2 regions of the Paenibacillus sp. J22R160 genome follow, and region 2 is predicted to be linked to the other one. Evidence: riboswitches for the same ligand, from Rfam matches in the RefSeq annotation. Region 2 holds a riboswitch; the other holds the start of a gene.
What was found. Region 2 has a riboswitch for cyclic di-AMP ahead of AC58UW_RS30710 (resuscitation-promoting factor). Riboswitches for the same ligand answer to the same signal wherever they lie in the genome.

Region 1 (15,103 bases), on a different contig from region 2:
GGGCCGTTTCGGATAATCCGAATCGAACTTCCTTACCTTCCATATTGCCATGGACGCCCAGCGCATCTACAGCAGTTATGCCTTTATACTCCGCATAGAATATCGTCGCAAGCATAACCAGGAAGATAATTCCCATGGCAGCAAAGACGGTCCAACCTTGCTTCTTGTTCTTAATCATTAATCCGAATGCATACACGAGTGCTGTAGGTAACAGCATCATACAAATGATATGGATGAAGTTGGTGAAAGGTGTTGGATTCTCAAACGGATGCGCAGCATTCGTCCCGAACCATCCGCCACCGTTGGTGCCAAGATGCTTAATTGATTCCAAAGAAGCAACTAGACCACGAGTAATCGTTTGTTCAGCCCCTTCAACCGTTGTCGCTTGCGCAGCACCCAGCAAGGTTTGCGGCACGCCTTGAAAAACTAAGATTAAAGCGACAATGAAGCTAAGCGGCAAAAAGATACGAGTAATCGATCTCGTCATATCTACGTAAAAGTTACCGAGATTATCTTGACGGCCAACTAATCCACGGATAAAAGCTACAGCTACTGCGAATCCAGTTGCCGCCGATGTAAACATCGGGAAGGTAATGGCTACCATTTGAGAGAAATAGGACAGTGTATTTTCACCACTGTACGCTTGCCAGTTCGTATTTGTAATAAAGGAAATCGCTGTATTGAAAGCAATCGTTGGCGATACATTACCGATCCCATCGGGATTCAGCGGTAGATAACTCTGAAGCCGGAATATGGCGTACATCAGGATCATCATGACGAAATTGACGATTAATACGGCTCCTAAGTACTTTTTCCATCCCATCGCTTCTTCTTCTTTAACACCCATCAGGCGATAGGACATACGCTCAAAGGGACCGAACACGCGATCCAGGCCACTCTTTTCATAACCAAATACTTTCACCAAGTAAATGCCCACCGGCTTCACCAGAAGCATGATAATCACCAGTGTGACAATTACTTGTAACAATCCCATACCCATAGTAGGTTCTCCCCCTGCTTACTTAAGCTCTAATTTATCCATTAAAATTTCTCCGGCTTCACTAGTACAAAGCCAAGATACACCATCATAGCTAGCGCAATTATTCCAATCACAATCATTTGGTTGCCTCCTATTCAAAAGCTTGCATCGAAAGCATAAGCTTACGCTTTTTCACAAAATTTCATAAATCCCCAGAATCCAAGAAAGGTTAATGCCATTAATATAATCATTGTTACATCGTTGTACATAACGCACCTCCTCCAATCAGACAGTACCTAATTTATTTGTTTGTAATAAAGAGGATAGAAGGAACTTCACATCACCGTTTTTCGAATAAATAACGTAGTCAGCGCCTAACCCTTTGTAAATTAATCTGGGATTTATACTTTGGGTAACCACATACATTGGCCCTGAAGTCCAACTGCGGCATATTTGAATGTAGCGGCAGCATAACGTCAAACTCTCCTCGAACAAAATGATGCTTCCGATCGGATAATCGGGAATGATGGATTCAGCCTTTATCGACGTATCCACCTGCATGATTTTTTTTACTCCCTGCCCTTCTAACTTGAGTTTTTCCAACTTATTGTTTGTTAATGCAACAAAAGGAAAACCACTCAATTTTATTTGTTTCATGAAGTCTTCGCCTGCCTTAGTAGGCGCAGCTATGAGCAGCAAATCGCTTTGCATGACTTTCATCGCTTCCTTTCTTACCTGACTCATTGTAACGCTGAACGGTATAAAAATGAGGTAAAGAATCTATAGCTCGCATATAAAAAAAGCATAAAAATGCGATGCTTAGAAAGAGACATAAGCCTCTGAATGGTCAAAAATATAAGTGCGATCTGATAATACATCCAGCTCTTTTTTACCTATAGATCTATGTTGAAGCTTGTCAGCTAAATCCGTTAATGCCGATTCCATAACATGCGTCCTTACTTCTCCCCATGCCTCTTTTTTCTGATGGACATACTGCAAACCATCCTCAAGTGAAAGCCCTTTGAGCTTCTGAAAGACCACAGCCCATTGAACGAAATCCCCCTTCAGGTTACCGCAAGGAATTTCATAATCACCTAAACCGCTCGTTCCCAGACTTGTTGAGATTGAAAGCATTCCGCAATGGCAGTCGCGGCCATGCCCAGGCAGCAGTTTGTCAGATAACTCATCATCAAAGCGATAGCATTCAATTCGGGTAATTTTGCATTCGGGAACCATTCGTAGATTCACTCTCCTCAATTTTTGAACAACAAAAAGAAGCCTGCGAGCAGAGAATCTCTGCTCTCGGGCTTCTTGGCAGCTTGTATACACAAGCTGTAATTAGCACAATAGAACGTTGGCTCTCTCCCAATACGCTTACGAGGTTAGCTGTCGGATTCGGGCTTGGAAGCGCCCTACCTTGGCAAGCTGGAGCTTGCTTTTGGATTCACCCCGCGAAGACGTTGATGCTACAATCGTCCTCTATTGGTTCCCCCGTTCCCCTTGCGGGGACTCAGCGTTTTCAACTTGATGTGAAGTTGATGCTCTGAATCTTACGCCTTGACCTCCGTCTTGTAAAACGAACCGCGATCTCTTATTTGCCATAATGACTTATGGATGCGCTTGCAATTAAAGAAAGCATTCATTTTCGATATTCATGCTTCGATTTTCTTCCGTTTTCGGCATTTTTATCTTTTTTTTATGTGTTTCCCCCCTTTTCTTTACCCCATTTTTACTACTCTCAGCCTTACAATTGAGGAGCAGAACACACACATTATTTCTGTCAGGTCTTACGTGTAAAGGAGAAATTACGATGGCTTCCACTCCCCGTTATTATTTAGGGATAGTCCCACAAGCGTTAAATCCGGTTTCATTAACTTACGAGTGGTTCGGCGTCTTATGGCTAGAAGAAGATAACCGTTTCCCTGTCATTGTCGGTTACTGGTTTTGTAAGGAGAAGCCTGAGATTGTTCAAAAAGCGCAGCAAGCTGGATACTACAAATGGGCCGAGATCTCCGAGCACTACGTAATCATGAACATGTACAGGTCCATACGAAATAAACAAAAAGAGCAGGACTGGGAGAAGCGATCAAGGCTATCGATCCGTATGAATTTCACATCGCCGTGGAAGAACGTTCCAGCCGGATTGTATGTCATCAAATCAAGAGAAACCTTTCCGCTGCATGCTTCTGCCATCTGTAAAAAGAGGTTTTTCCTTTGGTTGGAACATGCCGCTGTATGTGAAACCGAGCAAGAACTTCAAGCCTTCATCCGACGGGTGCAAAGAGAGCACCACATGGAGAAAACAATAAAAACAGGGAGCCCTACGATGTAGGGAAGCCTAACACGTAAAAAAAGTACAGAAACGGCGAATTATCGCCGAATCCTGTACTTTTTATTGATTTATCCTATCTACTTTTTCAAATGATACGGTACCGTCGTCACGATGAGATCCCGTCTGTACAGCAGAAACGCGCGGATCAGCAAGCTGGACTGATTATGGAGAATGTGCTGCCAGTTTCGTTTGGGAATAAACTGTGGAATTAAGACGGTTACCCGGAAATTCGACTCATTCGCCTTATGTTCCACGGTATCGATGAACTTCGTCAACGGTTGAATGATGCTTCGGTAGTGAGAATGCAGCGTGACTAATCGTACATCCGGCTGCCAACACGCCCATTTCTCTTGAAACTGCTTCTCGGCCTCTCGATCAAAGGCCACATACACAGCGATAATCTGGTCCGGCGCCAGCGATTTGGCGTAATTCATGGAATTTTCCACGACATGTGTAATGCCCGCGACAGGCACGATCATCACATTGCCTTTGATCGGAATAGAAGGCTCACACGTCGTGATTCGGAGCTGCTCACCCACGGCCTCGTAATGCTTTTTGATTTTATGGAACGTATAAACAATCAAGGGGAGGAATATAAACACAGGCCATACCTGCTCCAGCTTTGTGATAAAAAAGATCAGCATCACGGTAAAGCTAATCAAAGCGCCAATCAAATTGATCGTTAGCTTGACGATCCAGCCTTTGGGCTTCTTGCGTACCCACTTCACCAGCATCCCTGTTTGTGCCAGCGTAAAGGGAATAAACACGCCAACGGCATACAGCGGAATAAGATGTTCTGTCCTGCCTTTAAACACGATAATCAGAATGATCGACATAATCGCCAGGAAAATAATCCCGTTCGAATACCCCAGTCGATCTCCTCTGATCGTAAACATTCTAGCGATATATTTGTCCCTGGCCAAATTAACAGCGAGTAACGGAAATGCCGAATACCCCGTATTGGCGGCAAGCACAAGGATCATCGCGGTGGTGCCTTGGATGAAGTAGTACATATAATTCCTCCCAAATGTTTGGGAGGCAATTTGTGAGACTACGGTTTCCTCAGCTTTGGGTACGATGCCGTAGGCAAAAGCCAAATACACAATGCCCGAGAACAATATGGCAAGCAGCAAGCCCATAGCCGCTAGGGTTTTGGAGGCATTATTCGGTCCTGGCGCTTTAAAGTTTGGAATCGCATTCGAGATCGCTTCAACACCCGTTAAGGCCGAGCTGCCGGATGCGAAAGCTTTTAATAACAAGAACAGTGTAATTCCAGCAACCGGCGTCCCCATAGTCGCATGCATCTCAGGTGTGACTGTTCCGGTCAGCCCCTTATATAAGCCTACGCAGATTAATATAAACAACGCCAAAATGAATAAATAGACGGGATATGCCAAGATGGAGGCTGACTCGGTGATTCCTCTAAGATTCAGTATCGTTATGGCGACAACGAGCAGAGTAGCAATATTCACGTTGTAAGGATGGAGCTGCGGGAAGGCCGAAGTAATAGCGTCTGTCCCCGCCGAGATGCTGACCGCCACAGTTAGGATGTAATCCACCAGCAAGGAGCCCCCGGCTAGCAAGCCTGCGTTTACACCCAAATTTTCTTTCGATACGACGTACGCCCCACCCCCATGGGGATAGGCGAAGATAATTTGCCGATATGACAGAATAAGAGCCAATAAAAGTATGAGCACGCCTACGCCGATCGGTATCGAGTACCAAAGTGCCGCGGCGCTTATCGTGATAAGCACAATGAGAATTTGTTCAGGCCCGTAAGCGACCGATGATAGAGCGTCAGAAGACAGGATCGCTAATGCCTTTGTTTTATTCAGCTTTTGCTCCCCTAATTCGGCTGATTTCAAAGGCTGACCGATGAGTAACCTTTTCAATGCAGACAACATCATACCACCGCCAAATTTTTTGAGTTCATCCTCCCTTAAATTACCCTCTATGCTAAGATAAGAACCACAAAACCTAATGCCAAGTTTCTACAAAAGTTGAACGAGCCTTGTGATAAAATGGAACCGAACGTCTACTCAGTCTATCCGTTGGATGGTGATGACATTGACAGACATATCCCCGATTCGGCATACCACCTATCGCGAGCTGGCGCCTAGTGTACATTGGGCTCAACTGCACCAAAGAACGCCTCAATTCAAATGGGCGCGGCGTATTTACGATTTTCAGTTTCTCTATGTCATTCAAGGCGAGCTGCAGGCCACTTTACTGGGCAAGTCGATGCTGATTCCTGCGGGGAGTATGCTGCTTTTACCAGCCAATGTGTATCACACCATCGAAGTATTGACAGCGCCGCATGTTCATCTACTTGGGATTCATTTCGATTTCTTTAGCGACCTGCGTGTGAAGCAAGGGGATATTGTCGTGGATGAAAGCAATCCTCTCGTGGATTGTTTTTGCGCGATGCCTTATATTGACGGGACACCTCTGTTTCCATACACATACTCCCTCTCGCTTCCTCCCGCTGTCGTTTCGTTGATGGAGGCGACCATCCATGAAATGACCGAGCAGAAACAAGGCTTCGAGATGGTCTCCAAGGGGCTGATGCTCCAAATGCTCACACTGCTAATCCGGCACCAAGCCGAGACCAATCGTACCCTTCACCCGAAATATCAAGAAAGCTTACAGCATTTAGCTCATGAACTCAAAACGAGTTACCGAAAAAAGTGGACCAATGGCGATATGGCCGCTTTCATCAACGTTCATGAAGACTATATGAGTAAGCTTTTTAAAGATATGCTGGGGATGAGCCCTAATAAATATTTGCAATCCGTCCGGCATCAGCAGGCTAAACGGCTATTACGCGAAACCGATAATAAAATCGAGCGAATCTCGCTCGAAGTCGGCTATGATGATTTTCACTATTTCAGTCGTATATTTAAAAAATGGGAAGGGATGTCCGCTCAGCAGTATCGCAAGTTCTCGCAATTCATTTGATTAGGCATGACTCTTCCGATAATCCGACGGATAGCTGGAACAGTTCTCCACAAATAATTTGGTAAAATGCCTCGTGCTGTAGTAGCCGACCTTCTCCGCGATTTGCTTCACTTGCAAATTCGTATTGAGCAGCAGCTCCTTGGCCTTCAGCATGCGAAGATTCGTTAAATATTTAACGAATGGCGTTCCTGTTTTTTTACTGAACAGCATGCTTAAATAATTGGCAGTCACATTGAGCTGCTGGGCAATTGAACCTATCCCGATATCGTCCATATAATGCTGCTCGAGATAATGAACGACCTGCTCGATAAGATCAGCCGTAACCGGCTCCCTGGGTTTGATCTCCCGCAGCTTGCTCTCCCCCATCTCCCGAAGCTCCCTGATCACTTCAGACTCTGACCGCGCAGCATCATAAGCACCTCCAACGCCCAACGCTTGCACCATATACAGGTGAATGGCTCGCTGCGTTTGCGCATTTGAGCTTCGTTTGCCCGCTAGCAGCAAGCCCTCCAGCTCTCCAACCGCTGTTTGATAATTCAAATAGGCCCTGAAATACATATGCTGCTTAATCGCGCAGAAAAGTTGACTGATTTTGGAGCTTTCAGGAACCTGGGCCTCCGCTTCCAACTCCATGTATCTAATGCGCTGGCCGATGCCGTGAACCACCCGCAGATGGCTCCATTCCCCAAGCTGCGCAAGCTGGGCATTCAGTTGATCGAAGCCGCGGCACTCGCCAGTTTGCAGAATCGTTATCGCCAAGCCATTATGACGATACGGCTCGGCGATATCTGCCAACCCGTCAAAAAAATGCTGCACCTGCTCCCTGCAATCAAAGCCCTTCGCCGGATCCCAGGAACCGATCGCCGCACACTCACCGTCAGGCAGCGACACCATGGCGAAATTCATGCCATAAACAAGCAAACTTGCCATACGCTCACGCAAGTCATCATAAAAAGCGCAGGTCATGTCCGATAAGGATTTCCCGGTTTTGGTCGTGTCACATATACAAACGGCTCCGATAAACCAGCCTTGCACATAGACGCTGTCCAGCTCCTCAAATTTCAAGGTCGTGAGCCCGTTGCAAAGGGCAAACAAATTATTTTCAAATTGTTGGTTATGCATTTGGATGAATTCTTTATTGTGCTTGGCCGTATTCGTTAGCGCCCTCTCCAGATCGAGAGGATTAACGGGCTTAAGTAAATAATCGGACGCCCCAAGCTGTAAAGCCTCCTGCACATAAGCAAAGTCTGAAAATCCGCTTAAGATGATCCACTTGGTGCAAGGCGAGATCGCTTTGCCCAAGCGCATCGCCTCCAGCCCATTCATTCGGGGCATCCGGATATCAATGATGGCGACATTCGGCTTATGTTCGCTGACTAGCTCCAGGAGTTCCTCCCCATTCGCTCCCTCGCCAACAATGTGCCAGGAGGATTCTACATCCTGAACCATACTGCGAATGCTCGCCCGAATCAGCTTCTCATCATCAGCAATGATCAATTTCATCCTCGCATCACATCCTTTAAAGGTATTAGGATTTGAACACTAGTTCCTTCATCCTTAGCACTATGAATACTCATCGATGCTCCCTCGAAAGACAGTTGCAACCGCTCCCTAACATTCCGAATGCCTAGGCCCTCCTGCACTTTGCTGGATTCAAATCCCACCCCGTTATCGCTAATCTGAATGGCTAATGCTTCTTCCTGCTGACCAGGAATAGACTGAATGTGGATGTCCATCCTAAGCTCGCAACTATGATCACACGGCTCTATGCCATGAATGATCGCATTCTCAATCATCGGCTGCAGCAGCAGCTTCGGAATTAAGAGTGACAGAGCATCCGGATCGCAGCTGATGTGCACCTGAATTTTCTCAGCGAAACGAACCAATTGAAGTCCGCAGTACTTGTTGATAAAATCGATTTCCTCCTGCAACTGCGCCCAATCGTTATGCTCTAGGGTGTAGCGCAGCATGCCGCTTAACGATAGAATAGCCCGCTCCAGCTGCATGCTTTGTCCCGTTCGATTAAGGCCAATGAAGCCATTTAACGTGTTGTATAGAAAATGCGGCTGGATTTGCGATTGCAAAGCCCGGTACTCCGCGTTCCGCTTCCCGAGCACGGCCTTATATTCCCGATCAATCAGCTCACCAAGTTTGTAGATCATCGTATTCAAATTGCTGCCCAGCTGGGAGATTTCATCGTTTCCTTTTACACGATACAAGGTATTCATATCCCCGCGTTGGACGCGCTTCATCACTTGAATCATTTGCTTGAAAGGCGTAACAATCCAGTGGGATACTGTGAAATACAGAATCAACGCAATCAGCAGGCCGCTGGCCGCAAAAGCCGAACCCATCCAATAGACACGCTTCAAATGTCCTTGGATAAAAGCCTCCGGCGACAGGATCGCGATCACCCAATTCGAGCGGGAAATCGTTTCTCGAACGACCGAGTAGGAGTCTTTCACGTCCATGACCGTCCGGCTTCCCGAAGCAACTTGGCGCTGCATATCGCCCGTAATGGGTTGATTCGCATAAATCAATTGCTGATTATCATCAAGGATGACCACCTTCGCCCCCTTGCTCAGCCGAATGCCTTTCATCATCTGATCCAAGAGGACAGTGTCAGCATCCGCCATAATAATGCCCAGCGGCCGACTGGAATCCGGGTCCTTGATCAGACGCGTAACTGAGAAAACCTCACTATCTGCGTTGTTCAGATAATCCTGCTTATGTACACCGGTGAACGCTACGTTCCCGTCTGCCTTCACCGCCTTGATATACCAATCTTGCTCTTTAAAAGGAAAACCTTTCACCGCTTGATCAGAGAAACTGAGAGGCGGCGTAATGTAAACAGAACCATCCATTGGCAGAAGAATGGTTCCGAGTATGTCCTTTCGCATATTTTTCAAATAGCTAGGGAGGGTTTTATTCAGTACTTCTTCCGCCTCATATTGCTCATAAGGGGTAAGAAGCTTCCACTGAGAGGTAGATTTTAATTTCAATGCAAGCATCACTTCATTGTTCAGATAAGGCGTAACAGTCATGCGCTCCAAATCGTCCAAATACGTTTGAATATCGAAAGTAAGCGCAGTTAAAGTCCCCTCCAGCAGAGAGGACTCTTGTTCTTTAATTAAATCGAGATAATAGGAGGGCAATTTAACAACAATACCGACAATCGGAATGACAATAGTAATGAAAAATAGCAAAGATAGCCGAAACCGAATCGATTGTCTGATTGTATCAACCTCCTAGCGATTATCCTTTGATCGCGCCGGAAGCAAGTCCCGAGACAAAGTAGCGCTGCAAAAATAAATACACAATCGTCATCGGAATCGCGCCCATGAAGGACCCGGCAGCCACCCAGCCTACATTGCTCGTATACTGGCCAAAGAACGATGAAAGCGCTACCGTTATGGTCCGCATCTCTGGTTTTTGCAAGAAAAAGATCGAGAATTGGTAGTCGTTCCACACAGCAACACCAGACAAAATAATAACTGTCGCAGTCACAGGCTTCAGCAGCGGTAATATCACCGTGAAGAACAACTGGAACCTACCTGCTCCATCAATCATCGCCGCTTCATCCAAATCCCGCGGAATCGTGGAGATGAAACCAGTGTACAAGAAAATCGTCATAGGCAGATTAAAGGTAATGAATAATAGAATAATGCCCCAGTACTGATTCATCCCGCCAATATCTACCATAAATTTATACAACGGAACCAGAATAGTCAATGGGGGAACGATTAAAGCGGACACGAAAACCGCATAAATGAATTTATTCCAGCTCGTTTGTCGCCGGGCAAGCGGATAAGCCGCAATGGAGCCAATCATGACGATCAGGACAACTGAAATGACGGTCACGATGAAGTTGCTCCGGAAAGCATCCGCCAGATGCGCTTCCTTCCAAGCATCCCGGAAGTTATCGAAGTACAGATAGCCTGGAAACATCCATTTGGAGCTTAGATCGTCGAAGGCTTTGAGTGAAGTCGTAATCAAAATATAGAAGGGCAAAATGTGCGCCAAGCAAATGACGAGGGAGAGCAGCGTTAACAGACTTTTCCGTTTGTTTCTCATGCGTTAACCTCCCTCTTTCTAAGAAACAGCAAGGCCGTAATACTCACGATGGAGATCATGATGAACATCAGAATTCCGATCGTAGCCGCATACCCGGCATCTTCCCTTCCAAAATAGAGCAGATACATAATCGAAGACAACGATGCGGAGGCATAGCCTGGACCGCTGTTGGTCAGTGCGACGATGACGTCAAACAATTTAAGGCCGCCAATCAGATTGAGTACCATGCTGACCGTAAAAGCAGGGGCAATAAGCGGCCATGTCACATGGGCAAAACGCTGTAAGGGACCCGCTCCGTCAATCGTCGCAGCCTCGTAGTAATCCCTTGGAATAGACTGCAATCCGGCCAAATAGAGCACCATCGCGATCCCCAAATACTGATACGTGTTGACGAACGTAATAATCCACACATTCAGGTTCGGATCTCCCAGCAAATTCGAAGGCTGATCATGAAACAATAGAATAATGTCATTGATGGCGCCGCCTTGATACTGGAAGAAGAAGTACCAGATATACCCCATAATCAAGGAGGAAATAATGACCGGCAAATAAATGACCGTACGGACAAGTCCTCGGGTTCGGATATTCAGATTTAAGAATAGAGCGTATAACAAGCCGATGACATTTTGAAAAACAGCACTGCCGATCCCATAGATCGCCGTATTGCGAATAACCTTGAGGATCTCTGGATCCGTGAACATTCGGGTATAATTGTTGAAACCGATCCATTTGTAGTCTTGATTGTAGCCGTCCCAATTCGTAAACGAAATTTTGATCCCTTTGAAAAACGGATAAAAAATGAAAATGAAAAATAAAAGAAGCGCCGGAATATAGAGCAAATTCAGCAAAGCACCGCTGCGCACGAGGCGACTAAAGGTTGTTTCCGTTTTGCGGGAACGGGTCTGTACAAGCACTGTCCTTGATTCAGCCATAAGTTCACCTTCCTCCTTCATGATCGTAGAGCAAAAAGGAGGGTGGTTGACACCCTCCCAATTTCACTGCTACTGATTGCGCAGACGTAAGTATTCGGATTTCATTTTGTCAGAGAATTGCTGAGGAGAAACCGTTCCCGCGAGCAAGGCAACGCCAGTTTTGCACATGACGTCCCACATACCGTTTGGCAGATACACACGGTCAAAATAAGGGAACACGCGAATATTCTCGAATTGCTTGTAGTACTCGGAGAATTCATGCTTGGATTCGATGTTTTTTAGTCCAGCAGGCAGCTTAGTCGCATTGGCGATTTTGGACATATTCGCTGGCTTGGCAAAGAACGCAATCAGCTTCTTGGATTCTGCCAAGTGCTTGCCGTCTTTCCAGGCACCCATCGTATAACGCTCACCGCCTGAGAAGGATTGGCTGTCTCCAGCGACCATCGAGGTCAGCGGGGCAATGCCGATTTTGGCGGCTTTATTGTATTTGTACACTTCGTCCGCGAAGGAAGGGGCGCCGAATACGAAAGCTACTTTGCCCTGTGCAAACAGTTGCGGCATGTCACTGTATTTGGCCGTCAGCACATCTTTGTTGATGTACCCCTTCTTGCTCATGTCCTGCAGCTTTTGCGCAAGCGGTGTCCATTTGCTCCAATCAAAAGTCCCGTCAAGAAGCGTCTTAGCATCGTTCGTCGCCGGGGAGATGTACATCGATGTGGCGTACAGATCGGAGAAACCGCCGATCATTCCGTTATCCACACCGGACATGAAGAACGGCGTCACCGCTCCGTTGCTGGATGTTTTGATTTTCTCGGCTGCCGCCATCAGTTCGTCGAAGGTTTTTGGCGGTGTGATGCTGTATTTTTCAAGAATTTCAGCGTTATAGGAGATCCCGTCTTTGGCTTCGCTCATCACGAGCGCCTCTACCTTACCGTCCTTGTCCGTGACGACAGGTTTGATCGTATCCGTCATATCTTTTGCCCATGGCTCATTGCGCAGATCGGCTAGATACTTGCCATAGCGGATAATCGCCCAACCATGCGTATCGAAGACGTCCGGCAAATCGTTTGCCGCCATTTTAACCTTCAGAATGTTCTCGTATTCGGCGCCGGGGAATTGGAATTCAACGGCTACGTTCGGATTTTCCTTTGTAAAATCAGCCGCAATGCCCTTCATCATCTCTTGATTCGGCAGCTCGGAGATCGTACTGTACACCGTTAGTTTGATCTTATCCCCGCTCGGTTTGGCATCCGGGGTACTGGCCGCCGTCGTCGTTGTCGGTTTCGTAGTTGCTGCCGGACTGTCAGTCGTAGATGTTCCCGAGCTTGGCCGGCTGGAACAGCCCATAAAAACAACGGAAATCGTGAGCATCATGGCAGCAACGCTTAAAAATGTTTTTTTCATTTTTACGAATCCTCCCTTTGCATGATTGAAGTGATGAGTTGCCATCTGTGAACACAGAATGTTTTACACCTTAATCATATCAATTTTGGTTACGCTTACAAGTGTGTCAAATCTACAGTGGAAGCGCTATTTTCCATAGGGAGGGATGCAACGCTGGTTTAGGTTCTTAGCTGAGATGCTTGAATTGAGGAAGCCACTCTTTATTCGCTGCGAACATGCGGTCAACCATTTCCTGAATCTCGGCTAGGCTGAGAACGGCAGACGTTAAGGGATCGAAGCAAATGGCATGATAAATCAGCCGAGGGTCCCCCGTGAGAGCCCCTTGGACAGCCAACTCCTCGCAGCGGGCGCTTGTATTAACCAGAATGGCCAAGTGATCCGGAAGCGCGCCAACGTGAATCGGGCTTAACCGTCCTTTGGAGGCTAGAACAGGAACCTCGACACAGCAGCCCTGCGGCAAATTATCGATGTATCCCATGTTCCGTACGTTCCCGTTAAACTCAAAGAGAGTGCCGTCACCAATCGTCGCATTGAAGATATAGGACGCATACTCCTCGCCCCGCTTCAAATCGATAGGACTGTCTCGCCACTCTTCCATCTGCTTATGCCAGCCTCCACGCAGCTTCTCAGCATAATTGATAATTTCTGCGTAATGCCCGGGATTCCAGCCTGTGCCATGGGTGCAGTATTTCTCGATCAAGTCCGGACGTTTGCGGAACCAGGCATTATATTCCGAATTATGACCACTTGATTCCGTCACGTAGTAATCCAAATGAAGAAACATTTCGTTGCGGACCTGCTCCTCATTGTAGATTTCAGGCCGCTTCATCACCGCTTCGCGAATGAGCGGGTAAGCGTCCTTGCCTTTCCATTTGTAATCCAAATAGAAAGCCTGATGGTTAATGCCCGCACAGCGGTAAGTAATCTCCTCCATCCGCGCACCGATCCAACCAGCAAGCATCGAAGCCGTTCCTTGCACGCTATGGCACAAGCCTGTGACTTGCACTTTGCTCTCGCTTTGCATCGCTCTAATCAGCATCGCCATTGGATTCGAGTAGTTCAAGAAAATCGTGTCGGGACAGTAACGCTCAATATCCCTGCAAAGTTCCAGCATCACTGGAATCGTGCGCAAAAAGCGGAAAATACCCGACGGCCCTCGGGTATCGCCAATATTGATATCGACGCCATAAGCTTTGGGAATTTCGATATCCGTGCGCCAGACCTCCAAGTCGCCGACTAGGATGGTACAGACAACACCATCCGCCCCGGTTAGCGCTTGCGCCCGGTCCGTCGTTGCCTCTACCTTCGCCCTGTATCCTCCTGCGGCGATGATGTTATCAACCGCTGTCTTGGCGTAAGCCAGCCGCTCCTCCGAAATATCCATCAAAGCGATGGTACAAGCCTCAAATGCGGGAAACGTCAGCAAATCTCGAACCAGATTTTTCGTAAACACCAAGCTGCCTGCGCCGATAAAAGCAATCTTCGTCATACTCGCGCTCACTCCTCACTCATTTAACGGGATTACAAACCAAGTCCACCATCAACCGTAAGCTGCTGCCCTGTAATTTGTCCTGCCTGATCCGATGTGATGAAAAGAACAGCGGACGCAATATCCTTGCCGTTTTGCATCCGGCCCATAGGCATCCGCTGGGACGCTTTCTCCAAAGACTTCTCGTCTTCACCCACTGAAGCAAGACGAGCCAGCTCCCCATCGGAGGCGACCCAGCCAGGATGTATGCAGTTCACGCGAATACGGTGCTTGGCTAACGAACCTGCCAAATTCAACGTCAACGTGACGAGGCCGCCTTTCGAAATCGCATAGGCGAGCGTATCCGGCGATCCCTTCCTTGCGTGGAGCGAGCCAATATTGACGATATTGCCTCCCCCTCTGCGGATCATGCCAGGCACTGCTGCTTGGCAGGTCAAATAGGCTCCCTTGAGATTAACCCCCATCACAAGATCCCAGAACGCTTCATCCGTCTGGAATAAGTCCGCTCTGGGGAAGATGCCGGCATTGTTCACCACAATGTCCAAGCCGCCGAACGATGTCTCTGCGAAGGCCACCATCTTCTCCACCTCTGTGCCCTGCGATACATCGCACCGGATAAAATGTGCCGGGCGGCCTTCCCTGCGCCATGCAGCAGCAACGTCTTCCCCTTGCTCGTCCACGTCAGCCGTTACAACGTTCGCTCCGGACAGCAGGAACTGCTCGGCAATTGCGGCTCCGATCCCTTTAGCTGCCCCGGTGACGAGCACGGTTTTACCGTCATATTGAAAGCTAGATGTATCTTTCATTGTATCCCCTCCTTGATTGCTAGAACTCGTAAGCACCCTCGACTGCTGCTTTCTCATACGCGATCCGTGGGATTTGCGTGGCCAGTTTCCCACCGCTGATATCAATCATCGTGCCGGTGATATAACCGG
Region 2 (15,103 bases):
GGAAAGATGCTTTTGGTGGATGAGGCGCATGGCGCTCACTACGGTTTTCATCCAAAGGTACCAGCCTCTGCGCTATCGCAGGGAGCGGATGCAGTTGTACAATCTACGCATAAAATGCTTACTGCGATGACGATGGGGGCCATGCTTCATTTGAAGGGGCCGCGTATCAACCGTGAGGCGATTCGCCGACTTTTGGGAATGCTGCAGAGCTCAAGTCCCTCATACCCCATCATGGCATCCTTAGATTTGGCGAGAAAAAGAATGCATACAGAAGGGGAGGCTTGGCTGTCAGAAGGCATTTCGCTGGTTAAAGAATTCAGATCCATACTGGACCAGATGAATAGATTTCATTACTTCCCTCGGGAGTTTCCGGTATCTCGATGTGAAGGATATGATACGGCGGATCCCTTTAAAGTAGCTATTTGTGATGCGACACAAACTTTAAGCGCTACGGAGCTCAAAAATAGATTAGAGGAGCAAGGCATTTACGTAGAAATGTCGGATGGCCGGCACGTGCTGCTTGTTTTCACACCGGCTTCAAGCCGAGTGGATATGTTAAGGGTTGCTGGCGTATTAACCAACTTTTGTTTGGACGTTCCTCCACAAAAGAAGGAACTTCATGCGCCTATCTCGAATATACTTAAATTACCCTACTACACACAAATCTCTTCACCAATTGTTTTTGATCTGAGAGAAATCTCAAGAGAAGGGCGGGAAGTGGGAGCTTATCGTCAGGTAAGCGCGGAGGATGCGATTGGCAAGCGTTCTGCGGATATGGTGATCCCGTATCCACCAGGAATTCCATATTTATACCCGGGTGAAGTTATTACGGATACCGTGGCTGAAGCTTTACTACAACTAGCGGCCAACGGAATCAAGTTTCAAGGTACAGAATTTAGTCAGACACACAAGTTAAAGGTATACACATAAACTATTATATGGACTGGTAAAGCAGCACGCAGGAGGAAGAGTGAACGGATTATTCATTACTTTTGAAGGGCCGGACGGCTCTGGTAAAACAACACAGCTCAAGAAATTAGGTGAGGGGTTAAAGAAGCTAGGACATGATGTTCTCGTGACAAGGGAACCAGGGGGAACAGCAATCAGCGATAAGATTCGTAGTATTATTCTTGATCCTGTAAATAAAGAAATGGTGGATCAAGCGGAAGTGCTGCTGTACGCGGCATCCCGAGCGCAGCATGTGCATCAGTTGATTTTACCGGCTTTAGAGGCTGGCCGCATCGTCCTGTGCGATCGTTTTATCGATGCAAGCATTGCCTATCAGGGATACGGACTAGGCTTGGATGTTGAGCAGGTCAAAGCTGTTTCACGCTATGCAAGCTCAGGCTTACAAGCAACTCGAACATTCATCCTGGATGTTCCTGTAGAAGTCAGTATGGCTCGGCTGCACCAAAGAGCATCAGGCGCCACAACTGCTGCGGAGGAGCTGGATCGTATTGAACAGAAGCATGTGGATTACCACAGCCGGGTAAGGGAAGGATTCCACCAGATCGCATCCGATCATCCTGAGCGCGTAAGAGTAATTAACGCTAACCGCAGTGTAGAGGAGATTGCAGAAGATATTTGGAGTCAGTGTAACCGTTTGCTTGAGGAACATTTTGCTTAGGAACATTTTTCCGTGAGAAGCAGAAAATCCATTCTTAGTTTATAATAAGAGGAGGCAACCCCTATGAAACTAGTCGTAGCTGTTGTACAAGATAAGGACAGTAACCGTCTCTCCAATGCATTAATTAAAGAAGGTTTTCGCGCAACGAAGCTGGCAAGTACAGGCGGTTTTCTACGCGCTGGAAATACGACTTTCATGATCGGTACGGAAGATGAGAGAGTGCAAGAGGTTATGCAGGTCATTCGCGCCAATTGCAAAATTCGGGAACAGCTTGTTACACCGGTTTCTCCAATGGGAGGAACGACAGATTCTTATATTCCTTTCCCTGTGGAAGTGCAAGTGGGTGGAGCTGCGGTATTCGTATTGCCGGTAGAACGCTTCGAGCATTACTAAATTATAGATGACCTAATTAAGGATGGATGCGTCTTGAAAATTAATCCGGGGTGGCAGCCCATTGGTAAGAACGTCAAAGTGAATGAGAACGTCCCGCCGCCACAGATGGCACCCCGGAATTTCTCTGACATTATGCAGCAGCAGGATGAGAAATATACGCAGGAGCAATTGTCCAAAATGGTGCAGCAAATCACGCTGCAAGGTGACCGTCTCTCACGGGCGATGACCGTGAGAGAGCTTCTCCAGTATAAATTGCTGATTAGGCAATTCTTGGAGGAAACGGCACGCCGAGGTGTTCATTTACGAGATACGAAGGGCTGGGATCGTCGCGGCCGTTCGAAGCGATATAAGCTTTTGGAAGAAATCGACCAGGAGCTCCTCTCTTTAGCGGATGAACTACTGGAGAGCGAGCAGGGTCGCATTGAGATTTTGCAAAAAATCGGAGAGATCCGAGGCATGTTGATCAACTTGTTATTTTAGGATGGTGCCATAACGAATGTCCTTCCAAACCATACCGGGGCAAGCAGCGGCAAAGCAACTACTGCAGAACGGGCTGCGACAAGACAAGCTGTCTCACGCCTATATATTTAGCGGGCCTGTTGGGACAGGGCGTTCCGAAATGGCGATAGCCTTGGCGAAAGCGATTTATTGTCAGCACGGAACGGATGATGCCTGTGGTGAGTGTTTGGAATGCCGCAAGGTGGAGCACAGCAATCATCCCGATCTGCATATCGTTGCACCTGAAGGGGCCTCGATTAAGATTGAGCAAATTCGGGAGCTTCAGAAGGAGTTTGCTTATCGCGCTACAGCTTCCGGAACGAAAATATATATTCTGCATCATGCAGAGAAAATGACCGTACAGGCAGCAAATAGTCTTTTGAAATTCCTAGAAGAACCGACTTCTCGGGTCGTTGCTATTCTCATCACGGAGAATGGAAACGCCTTATTGCCGACGATTCAATCGCGGGCACAGTGGATTCAATTCACTCCGATGGCGCGTGAGCAAATGGTGCTGGCGCTGCTGGAAGAGGGTTTTCCAGCTGCTCTTGTACAGCCTGCAGCCCATTTAACAGCAGGATTACAAGCAGCCAGGGAGCTAATCGGAGCGAATTGGTTTGCAGAAATGAGAACCGTAATGTTACAATTAGCGAAGGAGACGCTCACACGTTTTCCTACTTCTATGATTACGGTTCAGCAACGAATTGTGAAAACAGAACTTGCGGAACACATGTCGAGTCTTTTCGACTTGTTGATTCTCTGGTTTAAAGATATGGTGCAACTGCGCCTTGAGCGCAGGGACAGGCTTGTATATAATGACCAGCTAGACTGGATGAGCTCCCTAGCGTTCAGTCGGGATGTCTCAGTCTGGGTGCGTATGATGGAGCAAGCCGTAGATTTACAAAAGCGACTGCGCTTCAACGCCAACTCTCAGCTGGTTATAGAGAAAATGCTCGTGGAGATGCAGGGGGTGTAAGATGTATTCTGTTGTAGGCGTCCGCTTCAAAAAAGCGGGTAAAATATATTATTTTGATCCAATCGATTTACCGATTGAGCAAGAAAGTGCTGTTATTGTTGAAACCGCTCGCGGTGTGGAATACGGCAAGGTAGTAGTAGGCAAGAAGATCGTCAAAGAAAATGATGTCGTTCTTCCGCTTAAAAAGGTCATTCGCATCGCGGATGATTCGGATGCTGATTTGGTTGAAGAGAACAAAAAAGCAGCCAAGGATGCATTCCAAACGTGCCACGACAAAATTAGAGATCATAGTCTTAAGATGAAACTTGTGGACGTAGAGTATACCTTTGACCGCAATAAAATTATTTTTTATTTTACAGCTGAGGGGCGCGTTGATTTCCGTGAACTCGTGAAAGATTTGGCGAGTATTTTCCGGACAAGAATCGAACTGCGTCAAATTGGTGTGCGGGACGAAGCGAAGATGTTAGGCGGTATTGGTCCGTGTGGGCGGATTTTATGCTGTTCATCGTTTTTGGGTGATTTTGAGCCGGTATCCATCAAGATGGCCAAAGATCAGAACTTATCGCTTAATCCGACGAAGATTTCGGGTTTATGCGGCCGGTTAATGTGCTGCTTGAAGTACGAACATGATAATTATGAAAGTGCGAAGGACTCTCTGCCAACTGTTGGTAGGCATGTGATCACTTCTTTTGGTAATGGTAAGGTACTAGGGTTAAATATCAGTGAGCGTACCGCAAAGGTTCAATTATTCGACCTTGGTAAAGCACTTGATTTACCTTTCGATGATGTAGTTGAACAAGAGTAGCGGCAAAGGATCCAAGGAGGCGCTGGCCAGTAAGCATACATGGCACTAGAGGTGAAAGCGTGGATAAACAGGATATTTTTGGACAAATAGATGGGATCGAAGAACGAATGGGTGCCACTTATGCCGAGTTGGGTGCCTTGAAGAAACAAATCATTATACTCATCGAAGAAAATAAGAGACTAAGCATAGAAAATCAGCAGCTGCGCAAGCTTATTCGACAAGAGGAGACGACTGTTGAACAGCCTGTCGGAGAGGCAGAGGAAACGGTTTCGTTACCAGGAGCCGGATATGATAATTTGACCCGCTTGTACAATGAAGGATTTCACATATGCAATGTGTATTATGGACACCTTCGGACCGAGGGAGATTGTTTGTTTTGCTTATCCTTTTTAAATAAATAAGTGTGTTTGACCGTAGGGGTTTATGCCTTACGGTTTTTTTCCATAGATGAGCGAGAACTAGAAAGGAAATGAAGAACTGCGTATGGTGCCTTTACGACCGACTGAGAGAATTGATGATTTATTAACGTATGATTTAAAAATTATTCAAAGCGAGGAAGTGTTCAGCTTTTCGATGGATGCTGTCCTGCTTGGCCGATTTTGCAGTTTGCCGCCGAAGGGGCGAGTTATCGATTTATGCACAGGCAACGGGGTCGTGCCTCTGCTCCTTTCTACTCGAACCAAGGCTGACATCTGGGGTGTCGAAATTCAGGAGCGTCTTGCGGATATGGCGGTTCGCAACGCTTTGCTGAATGATTTGGGCGAAAGGCTGCATATGATACAAGGTGATCTAAAGACCATTCATGAAACATTAGGCCACGGTCAATTCGATGCTGTAACAGTCAATCCACCCTATCTCCCTGTTCCAAATGGCGAGCAGAACGTGAATGAGCATTTTGCCGCAGCGCGTCATGAAATCCACTGTAATTTGGAAGATGTGATTGCTGCGTGTGCGAAGCTTGTTAAAGCAGGCGGTAAAGTGGCGATGGTGCACCGAGCAACGCGCTTGGTTGATATCGTCACTTTAATGAGGAAATACCGCTTGGAGCCCAAAAGAATTCGCTATGTGCATGCGCGCGCTGGGGAAGAGGCAATGATGGTGCTGATAGAGGGTATGAAGGATGGCAAACCAGAAATTCGCACGCTGCCTCCGCTAATCGTTTATGACGAGAATCAGGAGTACTGCAAAGAATTGAAGGAGATTTATTACGGGGGCAGAGCTTCCTTAGAGTTTTCGTAAAAATAAATATTAGCGTATATGGAAGCATATGACTAAAGTGAAGAGGGACAAACAGTGGGCTTAAATGTGCAAAAAAGTTATCGCGAGGACGGAAACGCCTCGGGTACGCTCTACCTGGTTGCCACACCGATCGGCAACCTTGAAGACATGACCTTTCGGGCGATTCGCATCCTAAAGGAAGTGAACCTGATTGCCGCGGAAGATACGCGGCAAACCCGCAAACTGCTGACGCACTTCGAGATCGCTACGCGACTCGTCAGCTATCACGAACACAACAAGCAGGCAAGCGGCCCCGAACTCGTCCGCTTGCTGCTTGAAGGGCAGAGCATCGCGCTTGTCAGCGATGCGGGACTGCCGGCCATCTCCGATCCAGGTTATGACCTGGTGAGGATGGCCGTAGAGCAGGGCGCGCCGGTGGTGCCTGTTCCCGGCGCGAATGCGGCCCTGTCGGCGCTGATTGCATCAGGCCTGCCGACAGAGCGGTTTGCCTTCGTCGGATTTCTCCCCCGGGAGAAAAAGGATCAGACGAAGGTGCTGGAAGGGCTGCAGCACGTGCAGGACACGTTGCTGTTCTATGAATCGCCGCACCGCGTCGAGAAAACACTTACCCGCATGGCGGAAGTGTGGGGGCCGGAGCGCCGGGTTTGTCTCGCCCGCGAGCTGACGAAGCGGTACGAGGAGTTTCTGCGGGGCACGATTGCAGAGTGCCTCGAGCATCTCACGCAGCACCCGCCGCAGGGGGAGTACTGCGTGATCGCCGAAGGCGCGTCGGCCGAGGCCGCGAAGGAAGCCGCCGACAGTTGGTGGGAGGCGATGTCGCTCGGTGAGCATGTCGAGCACTATGAGGGGCAGGGCAGCGATCGGAAGGAAGCGATGAAGCAGGTTGCGAGCGATCGCGGAATTTCCAAGCGGGACGTTTACAATGCATTGCTCGAGCGCTAAGCGCGCGAGCGGTGTAGCCCCCCCGGGAGAAGTCTGGACAAAAAAAGATCTCTAACCCGTGACCGAAGCCAACAAGTTAGAGATTAAAGGAGATATGAAAAAGGTTAGAATTACCAATAGGATAAGTGCTACTTCTTATTATATACTATTTTTCTTATTTTGTCACAGGTGTTGGCATTTCTGCTAAACAAATATGACAAACAATTTTTCCCTTAAAGTAAGAGACGCCTTCAGCGTTGCCACAGAAGATACAAGCAGGCTCATATTTCTTAAGCATGATACGCTCGCCATCTACATAAATTTCCAGAGCGTCTTTCTCGCCAATTCCCAGTGTACGACGAAGTTCAATTGGAATAACGACACGCCCCAATTCGTCAACTTTTCTTACAATGCCCGTAGATTTCATCATATATATAAACCCCTTTCGATTTTATAAAAATTTTATCAATATCGTCATGTTTCGACATCTCTCTTGAACTAATGATACCAACCATTCCCAAAATAGTCAACCATATTTTCGCTAGTTTGGACTGGAAAGCAATAATTTTTTGAAAACTGATCACATCTAAAAAGATGGAAAAAACCAAGTGGTATAAGGATTTGTAAATAATATATTACTATTACATGCGAGAAAAGGTGAATTTAACCAATTCAATTATGAGGATTTAAACAATGAAAAATTGGTATTAGTAAATTCGACAAATTACGACAACGATGTCGATATGATGGTGCGAAATGTCGAAAGGATGTAGAATTTTAATAAAGAGAGGTTGTGATTGAATGAAGGAAGAGAAGGTTTTTAAAGATCCCGTCCATAAATATATTTACGTGCAGGATAACACGATCTGGGATTTGATCAATACGAGAGAGTTCCAGAGGCTGCGCCGCATCCGGCAATTAGGCACCTCTTATTTGACTTTTCATGGTGCCGAGCACAGCAGATTCTCGCATTCGCTAGGTGTGTATGAGATCACACGCAAAATTATTTCCCAATTCGAACGCCATCAGTATGAAGATTGGCCAAAAGAAGAGCGATTGATTTGTCTTTGTGCGGCGCTGTTGCACGATTTGGGGCATGGACCTTTCTCCCATTCGATTGAGAAGGCTTTCGGAACACGGCATGAGGATTGGTCTTGTAAAATCGTGCTTGGGGATACGGAGGTCAATCAAGTATTGCGCCGGGTTTCACCTGATTTTCCAAAAAAAGTGGCGGGTGTCATTTGCAAATCTTACAATGAAGAAATTGTAGTAAGCCTAGTGTCGTCTCAATTGGACGCCGATCGGATGGATTATCTGTTAAGAGATGCGTATTTCACTGGGGTTAATTACGGGACGTTCGATCTGGAGCGAATACTCCGTGTTATTCGGCCTTATCGTGGGCATATTGTGGTTAAAGAAAGCGGTATGCATGCTGTTGAAGATTATTTAATGTCACGCTATCAGATGTACTGGCAGGTCTATTTCCATCCGGTGACGCGGAGTGCGGAAATTCTGCTGCACAAAATCTTTGCGCGCGCCAAACATTTATATGAAGATAACTATACGTTTGGTTTTATGACGGATCCCATCCTGCACCTGATTCAGAATAAGATTTCACTCGAAGATTATTTGCTTCTGGACGAGTCTGTGATGCAGGCGATGTTAACGTTTTGGATGAGCGAGAAGGATCCTATTCTTGCTGATATGTGCAAGCGATTCTTGGACCGCAAACTGTATAAATACAGTACCTTTGATCAATCGAATCAGCGTATCATTCAGCTTATGGAGAAAGTAATGACGGAGGTTGGCTTCGATCCAATCTACTACATGGAAATTGATTTCCCGTCGAATCAATCCTATGATGTGTACAGACCGGGGGAGACGGAGGATAATTTGCCGATCCTGCTTTTGGATCATAAGGAAACGTTAACCGAAATCACCCATCGATCGGAGATTGTTCAGTCTATTAGCGGTTTTCAAATGGGTAAGCATCATGTCTATTACCCCGAGGAGCTGTTGGAGCGGTTGAATGCTTCGGCGTATCCGGAATTATGGGAGATGCTAGGCGAGCAGGAATAATACATAAGAGGAAGCAAGGAGAAGAACATGCTAACAGACTCACACACACATTTAAATGCGGAACAGTTCAAGGAAGATCAAGACGAGGTCATACAACGTGCTCACGATGCAGGAGTTACAAGAATGGTGAATGTTGGTTTTAATCGAGAGACGATTCCTAGTTCAATAGCACTTGCCGAAAAATACGATTTCATCTACTCAACAGTAGGTTGGCATCCTGTAGACGCAATTGACATGATGCCAGGAGATTTGGAATGGATTGAATCGCTGTGTCAGCATGAGAAAGTGGTGGCAATCGGGGAAATCGGACTGGATTACTATTGGGATAAGTCTCCTAAGGATGTACAGCAGCGGGTGTTTCGGGAGCAAATCAGATTAGCAAGAAAGCTTCAAATGCCGATAGTGATTCATAATCGCGATGCGCATCAGGATATTTTGACCATTCTAAAAGAAGAGAAAGCGGCAGATGTCGGGGGGATTATGCATTGTTTCTCGGGGAGCTGGGAGACCGCAAAGCAATGTTTGGATATGAATTTTCATATTTCCTTCGGGGGACCTGTTACCTTCAAGAATGCAAGGCAGCCCAAGGAAGTGCTGGCGCAGGTTCCTTTGGACCGCTTGCTAATTGAGACGGACGCTCCTTACTTGACCCCGCATCCTTTCCGCGGCAAACGCAATGAATCGGCTTATGTTCGGTTGGTAGCCGAAACGGCCGCGGAAATTAAAGGCTTGAGTCTGGAAGAGCTTGCAGAAATAACGACAAACAACGCTATCGCCTTATTAGGTCTCAAGTAAAGCGTTCTTTGCAAATTTCCGTCGAAGCAAGACTCCGCAGCTGAGCGAGATAAAGAGGAAACCGATGAGCGGTACGACAATGTAGATAGGTGAAGATCGAATTAATAACGGAACCGAGAGCATACATAATTCTAGCAGTAAGGCTGACCAGATGATGAAGGCCAAGGAGCCGGCTTTCAGCTGACGGTTGAGCGGGTACATGTCAAGCCAAAAGGTATAGCGGTGTGAACGCTCAAGTGGCGTCAGTTGAACCATGGAAATGACTAAAGCGATAAAGAAGATGAGAAGTCGAGCTGTGCTGCTGCTTGAAACGGCGATGGCTAATGTGCCCAGTAAGGATATACGTAATACCATCGCGAATAGCTCCGTTCGTAGAAATGTTTTCATATATAGGTACAGATAAGCTGCATCCTGTTTAAAAGGAATAAATCTTGTGACCCCGCTGATCCAGCTTCGGCGGGCTATTCGCGTTCCCAACTGCGGTACATCCACGAACCAGTTGAAAAAGGCATAAAGCCGTGCCTGCTGCTGCCTTTCCTTCGCTATGAGATAGTCCCACCCGATATAGTATTTGGATATGTAATGCGCAGCTGTTAACCAAGCCAATGTAAGTACAAGAGCAGCACCGCTGGCCCAGAGAACGCTTGTAAGAAATTGCAGAGAAATCAGAGCGGCTGTTGCTATCCAGCGGAAGGTGATGGAAGCCCTTCTCGCACGCTCATGGGTGAATCGGCTTTCTTGCCAACTAGCCAATAAGTTGGCTACCTTCATTAATAGAAGCGAAGCAAGCATCCATAAGAAATGCTGTTCGGCATGACCGAGGCAGTGATGATACAAGGGCCATAGTACAACCAACGCCAGAAATGTCCAAAATGCTTGCAGCACTAAGCTGTACATGAATCCGCCACGGAAGTAAGGACCCATCTGGTGTTCAATCCTCATTAGGAACATACGGTCTGCACTTCTTACTAGTGTGCGAATCGGGCTTGAGGATAACAAAGGTACAAGCAGTAATAGGACGATCCACAGATAAGGATAATCTGTCGGAAGGCGCTGTAGTATTTTTGCATAATAATAGGAAGAAAGGATGACAAGAAATAACAGGAAGCCAAAAAAGTTGCTGCGCGCTGCATACTGCAGGTAGCCCATGGATTCCTTCATATAATGTTCAAATCTCTTCTGCCATAGGGCACGGGTGTCCATGTCCATCGCCTTCATACCAGTTCTCCTTTTACAAGCTTATAAAAGATGTCGTCCAGTGACGCTTGCTGGAGCCCAGTTTGCTGACGTAATTCGACTAAATCACCTTGAGCGACCATATGTCCTTTGTGAAGGACGACATAGTTATCGCAATATTTTTCAATCGTAGACAAAATATGCGAGGATATGAGGAATGACGCGCCATGTCGCTTCATTTTGACCATTAACTCCAGTAATGAACGGATTGCTAACGGATCGAGCCCGAGAAAAGGTTCATCAATGATGTAGAGAGAAGGTTCGATCAAGAACGCATTCATGATCATGACCTTTTGCTTCATTCCTTTGGATAGATGGCTTGCGAAGGAGTTGAGCTTGTCCTGCATGTGAAACTGCTCCAGAAGCGCTTGTGAACGGGAGAGATAGTCTTCTCTCGATAAGCCGTATGCCATGGCGGTTAACTCCAGGTGTTCCCGAATTGTAAGCTCTTCATATAGCTCTGGACTTTCGGGTACATAAGCATAAGTGGCACGGTAAGGCAGCGGATCTTCGGCTAGCGTCAAGCCGTTAATTCGGATTGAACCCCTTTGCGGTTGAAGCAGACCAAGAATGTTCTTGATGGTTGTACTTTTTCCTGCGCCATTCAGTCCGATCAACCCCATCATTTCACCCTGACGGATCGAAAATGTGAGGTCATGAAGAACAGGTTTATTTGGTAAATATCCCCCGAATAAAGAGTCGACTTGTAATATGGGCCCCATCTCAGTGCCTCCCTAAATATCTAATTATTGGAATTTAAACATAGGTTTCATACCTGATAATTATAAACAAATTTAGTTTGGAAGCCTAGTTTAAGAGTGAAAACGCGAAGAAACTTAGTAATCGTACGTTATAGTGAGATAAATGTAGATAAAAAGTGCTTTTATTTCGAAAATAAGCTATTTTTAATTGATTTAGCCCTTTTTAGTAGGTGTTAATCCCTTTACAGGCAGAGATTAACAGCGTAATATACTTTTCATAATAACTTAATAACCAATTTGCCATTTTTCCATTCGCTGAGTTCCAATTATGGGAACGGGGGAACCACTGTAAGCTTATAAAGCGGTATCGCTGACGAAGTGAACAGAGTGAGTAACAGGGGTGAATCTTGGACGTTAACGGAAGTTTACGTCTGAGTAGGGCGACTCTCACGTCCGAATCCGTCAGCTAACCTCGTAAGCGTAAGAGAGGTAACGATTGTCGTGCGTGCTATTTGTGTATTTTACTATGCAAACTAAGCCAGCGAGAAGAGTCCTCTTCTTGCTGGCTTTTTGTCCCCATAAGGACTTATAACTACTTCGGACGACTAATCGTAGCCCGGAACTCAAAGGATGATGAATAGCAAAGCGGGGCGGGACGACCAGAATGCAGCCGTTTCTAAGCAGCTGCCGATGGACGACACGTTAAGTTAAATTAAAAACCTTAGTCGCGTCAAATTTAATCATGCTGTAACCTGGCGGCGAGGCTTTGAAGGAGGACCGAAGAAGTGGGCAGTATCTCTTTTAGCGAGACCCATGTAAAACGATCATCCAGCATGTCCTTCGCATTGCGATGGAAGCATGAAAACTTGCGTTTGATTTTAAGCCTGGCTATAATCTCAATCGCAATGACTTTCATGTTTTTGGTGTTGTTGTACGGTACGGCTACCAAGAGCGTATCCGTGGTTGTGAATGGACAAGAAACCGTTGTGCATACGAAGCAATGGGTCCTGCAACGCCTACTGGATGAACAAGCCATAACGATTGGTGAACACGATGAAATATCTGCAGACCCTACAGCTACAATCAAGGGTGGGGACAAATTCGTCATCGAGCACGCTTCTCCAATTCAATTGACTGCTGATGGAAAGACCACCACTGTTTACACAACTGCAAGAACGGTTGAAAGTGCATTGCAACGTTTACATATTGCACTTGGGGAGCACGATAAGCTGACTCCCGAACCGACATCCTCTTTAAGCACAGGCGATGAGATCAAAATCGTCCGTGTGAAAAAAGAGACGGAAGAAGTAACAGAGCCGATCGCATTCGACACGGAGAAGAAAAGTGATGCATCGCTGCTTAAGGGTAAAGAGCAGGTCGTTCAAGAAGGTAAAGAGGGCGTACTTCTGAAAAAGAAAGAAAAGACTTACGAAGATGGCATGTTAATTGCTGAAGCTGTTGTAGGTCAAGAAGTACAGGAACAAAGCATTAAGAAAGTCGTGTCGGTTGGCACGAAGAATCCCGTTGTTGTTCTATCGGCATCATCCCCTAGTGTGGATGAGGTTTCTAAGAATGGTGTAACATTCGGGTATAAACAAATCTTGAAGAATGTGAAGCTCACGGCTTATTCAGCGGGAGCCGATTCAACAGGGAAATCCGAAGGTTCTCCTGGGTACGGTAAGACGTATACAGGAACTACGGTTACTGAGGGCAGAACGATTGCGGTCGATCCGAAAGTTATCCCACTGGGATGGTGGGTTTACATTGAGGGTGTTGGCTTCCGTCGTGCTGAAGATATCGGTAGCGGTGTGAAAGGCCAAATGATCGATGTCTACTTTGAAGATCATGGTTACGCCAATAAATTCGGAACGAAGCAAGGGTACACGGTCTATGTTGTAGGACCGAAAAAGCCGTCTGAAAATTAACGTGTAAACGTCTATTTCAGCGGGAACAATGTCAATATACGTTGCCAGGCAAGCAGCCTGGGCGAAAGAAGAGGGAACCCCTCTTCTTTTTCTGCGTACTGGGAAGGGAACCGATTATGATTAAAGAAGTCATTGTCGTCGAAGGCAAGGACGACACGGCAGCTATTCGCCGAGCTGTCGAGGCGGATACGATAGAGACAGGCGGCTCCGCCATCGGGCAAGCCGTATTGAAGCGAATAGCCCTCGCGCAGCAGCGCAGAGGCGTCATTATTTTTACGGATCCGGATCACGCAGGTGAACGGATTCGGAAGATTGTGGCGGCCAAGGTGCCAGGCTGCAAGCATGCTTTTATCACGCAGCAGCAGGCTGAGTATAAAGGCGACATTGGCGTGGAGAACGCAGCGCCGGAGATTGTCCGGGAAGCGCTCCAGAACCTGCGGACAGAGTACGACGGGGCTGTGTCACAGCTTACCATGGAGGATCTCATAGCCGCCGGTCTGATCGTTCATCCGGAGGCAGCCTCCCGCCGACTTGTCGTTGGCAACGCGCTTGGCATCGGTTACTGCAATGGCAAACAATTTTATAAGCGATGTGCGATGTTCCAGATCTCGCGTGAGGAATTTGAAGCTGCCTTGGAGCAGCTGGAACCGCAGTTATCGTGAAATATAGTGGAATTCAGAACCTATAGATAAAAGAGGGCTACAAAATGACTATACCCGGCAACGAAGTGATTGTAACAGCAGAAGATGTCGCAACACCTAGTAAGACGAAACAAATGATTAAAAAGCACAATCTTGTGCTCAAAAAGAGTTTGGGTCAGAACTTCTTGATTGACCAGAACATCCTGAGCAAGATCGTTTCGGCTGCTGAGCTTGGGCCTAACAAAGGCGCGCTGGAAGTCGGCCCTGGCATCGGGGCGCTCACCCAGCAGCTGGCCAAGCTCGCAGGGCGCGTCTTGGCCGTGGAGATCGATCAGCGTCTCCTGCCTATCCTAGAAGAGACGCTAGAGCCTTATCCCCATGCGAGTGTCGTGCATGGCGATATTTTGAAGACCGACCTGCCGGCATTGTTCCGGCAGCATTTTGACGGGCTTGATGGCGTCAGTGTCGTCGCCAATCTGCCGTACTACATCACGACGCCGATTATTATGAAGCTTCTCGAAGAGAAGCTTCCCCTGGAGAACATCGTCGTGATGATTCAAAAAGAGGTTGCCGACCGCATGGCGGCCCGCCCGGGCACCAAAGATTACGGCAGCCTCAGCATTGCCGTGCAGTTCCACTGCGAGCCGGAGCTTGTCACGATCGTGCCGCGCACCGTCTTTGTGCCGCAGCCGAACGTTGACTCTGCCGTCATCCGGCTGCGTGTGCGCAAAACCCCGCCGGTCGAAGTGGCGGACGTGGACTTCTTCTTCACCGTCGTCCAGGCTTCTTTCGTCCAACGTCGCAAAACCTTATACAACAACCTGGCTGCGCGGTTCTTTACCAAAGAAAACAAACCGGAGCTGGAAGCTCTGCTCCAGACTATCAACATCGAGCCTTCGCGCCGCGGCGAGACGCTCAGCATGGAAGAATTCGCGCGCTTGTCGACTGCGCTTCGCGCGCACGGATGCAAATAACCCGCACCAAATGCCCAGCCCTGCCATAGGATAACCCATGGAGGGGATTTGTGCGATGAGGCAAGGTGATTTTGTAACCCGTAAATCCTATGGCGGCGACGTCATGTTTAAGATTGAACGTATCGATCAATTGAAGGCTGTCCTGCGCGGCGTCGATTACCGGCTGCTTGCAGATGCGCCTTTAGTAGACTTAACACTGACGAACCCGACAGAGACGATGGACCACCCTAGGTCGAGTTCGCCGGAATTTCGCGAGTCACTGCGGAGGCTGGCGGTTGCCCAAGTGCAGCTCC

Region 1: it holds a riboswitch for cyclic di-AMP, as region 2 does, so the genes downstream of both, AC58UW_RS24230 (hypothetical protein) here and AC58UW_RS30710 (resuscitation-promoting factor) in region 2, are expected to answer to the same signal.

The regions. Positions count from the first base shown of each region.
Region 1 is NZ_JCAUAU010000015.1:107,722-122,824, forward strand. It holds gene kdpA (potassium-transporting ATPase subunit KdpA) at 1-994, opposite strand, end outside; gene AC58UW_RS24220 (potassium-transporting ATPase subunit F) at 1,042-1,119, opposite strand; gene AC58UW_RS24225 (hypothetical protein) at 1,265-1,723, opposite strand; gene AC58UW_RS24230 (hypothetical protein) at 1,799-2,215, opposite strand; cyclic di-AMP (ydaO/yuaA leader) riboswitch at 2,335-2,505, opposite strand; gene AC58UW_RS24235 (hypothetical protein) at 2,790-3,311, shown strand; gene AC58UW_RS24240 (APC family permease) at 3,389-5,215, opposite strand; gene AC58UW_RS24245 (helix-turn-helix transcriptional regulator) at 5,379-6,269, shown strand; gene AC58UW_RS24250 (response regulator transcription factor) at 6,270-7,772, opposite strand; gene AC58UW_RS24255 (cache domain-containing sensor histidine kinase) at 7,769-9,475, opposite strand; gene AC58UW_RS24260 (carbohydrate ABC transporter permease) at 9,525-10,343, opposite strand; gene AC58UW_RS24265 (carbohydrate ABC transporter permease) at 10,340-11,275, opposite strand; gene AC58UW_RS24270 (ABC transporter substrate-binding protein) at 11,345-12,679, opposite strand; gene melA (alpha-galactosidase) at 12,846-14,168, opposite strand; gene AC58UW_RS24280 (SDR family NAD(P)-dependent oxidoreductase) at 14,201-14,974, opposite strand; gene AC58UW_RS24285 (SDR family NAD(P)-dependent oxidoreductase) at 14,994-15,103, opposite strand, start outside.
Region 2 is NZ_JCAUAU010000028.1:50,719-65,821, reverse strand. It holds gene AC58UW_RS30780 (aminotransferase class I/II-fold pyridoxal phosphate-dependent enzyme) at 1-930, shown strand, start outside; gene tmk (dTMP kinase) at 971-1,627, shown strand; gene darA (cyclic di-AMP receptor DarA) at 1,691-2,020, shown strand; gene AC58UW_RS30765 (YaaR family protein) at 2,054-2,500, shown strand; gene holB (DNA polymerase III subunit delta') at 2,517-3,494, shown strand; gene AC58UW_RS30755 (PSP1 domain-containing protein) at 3,496-4,299, shown strand; gene yabA (DNA replication initiation control protein YabA) at 4,359-4,700, shown strand; gene AC58UW_RS30745 (tRNA1(Val) (adenine(37)-N6)-methyltransferase) at 4,783-5,538, shown strand; gene rsmI (16S rRNA (cytidine(1402)-2'-O)-methyltransferase) at 5,593-6,480, shown strand; gene AC58UW_RS30735 (AbrB/MazE/SpoVT family DNA-binding domain-containing protein) at 6,635-6,889, opposite strand; gene AC58UW_RS30730 (HD domain-containing protein) at 7,261-8,538, shown strand; gene AC58UW_RS30725 (TatD family hydrolase) at 8,566-9,333, shown strand; gene AC58UW_RS30720 (ABC transporter permease) at 9,319-10,551, opposite strand; gene AC58UW_RS30715 (ABC transporter ATP-binding protein) at 10,548-11,291, opposite strand; cyclic di-AMP (ydaO/yuaA leader) riboswitch at 11,574-11,766, shown strand; gene AC58UW_RS30710 (resuscitation-promoting factor) at 12,056-13,195, shown strand; gene rnmV (ribonuclease M5) at 13,312-13,857, shown strand; gene rsmA (16S rRNA (adenine(1518)-N(6)/adenine(1519)-N(6))-dimethyltransferase RsmA) at 13,902-14,810, shown strand; gene yabG (sporulation peptidase YabG) at 14,866-15,103, shown strand, end outside.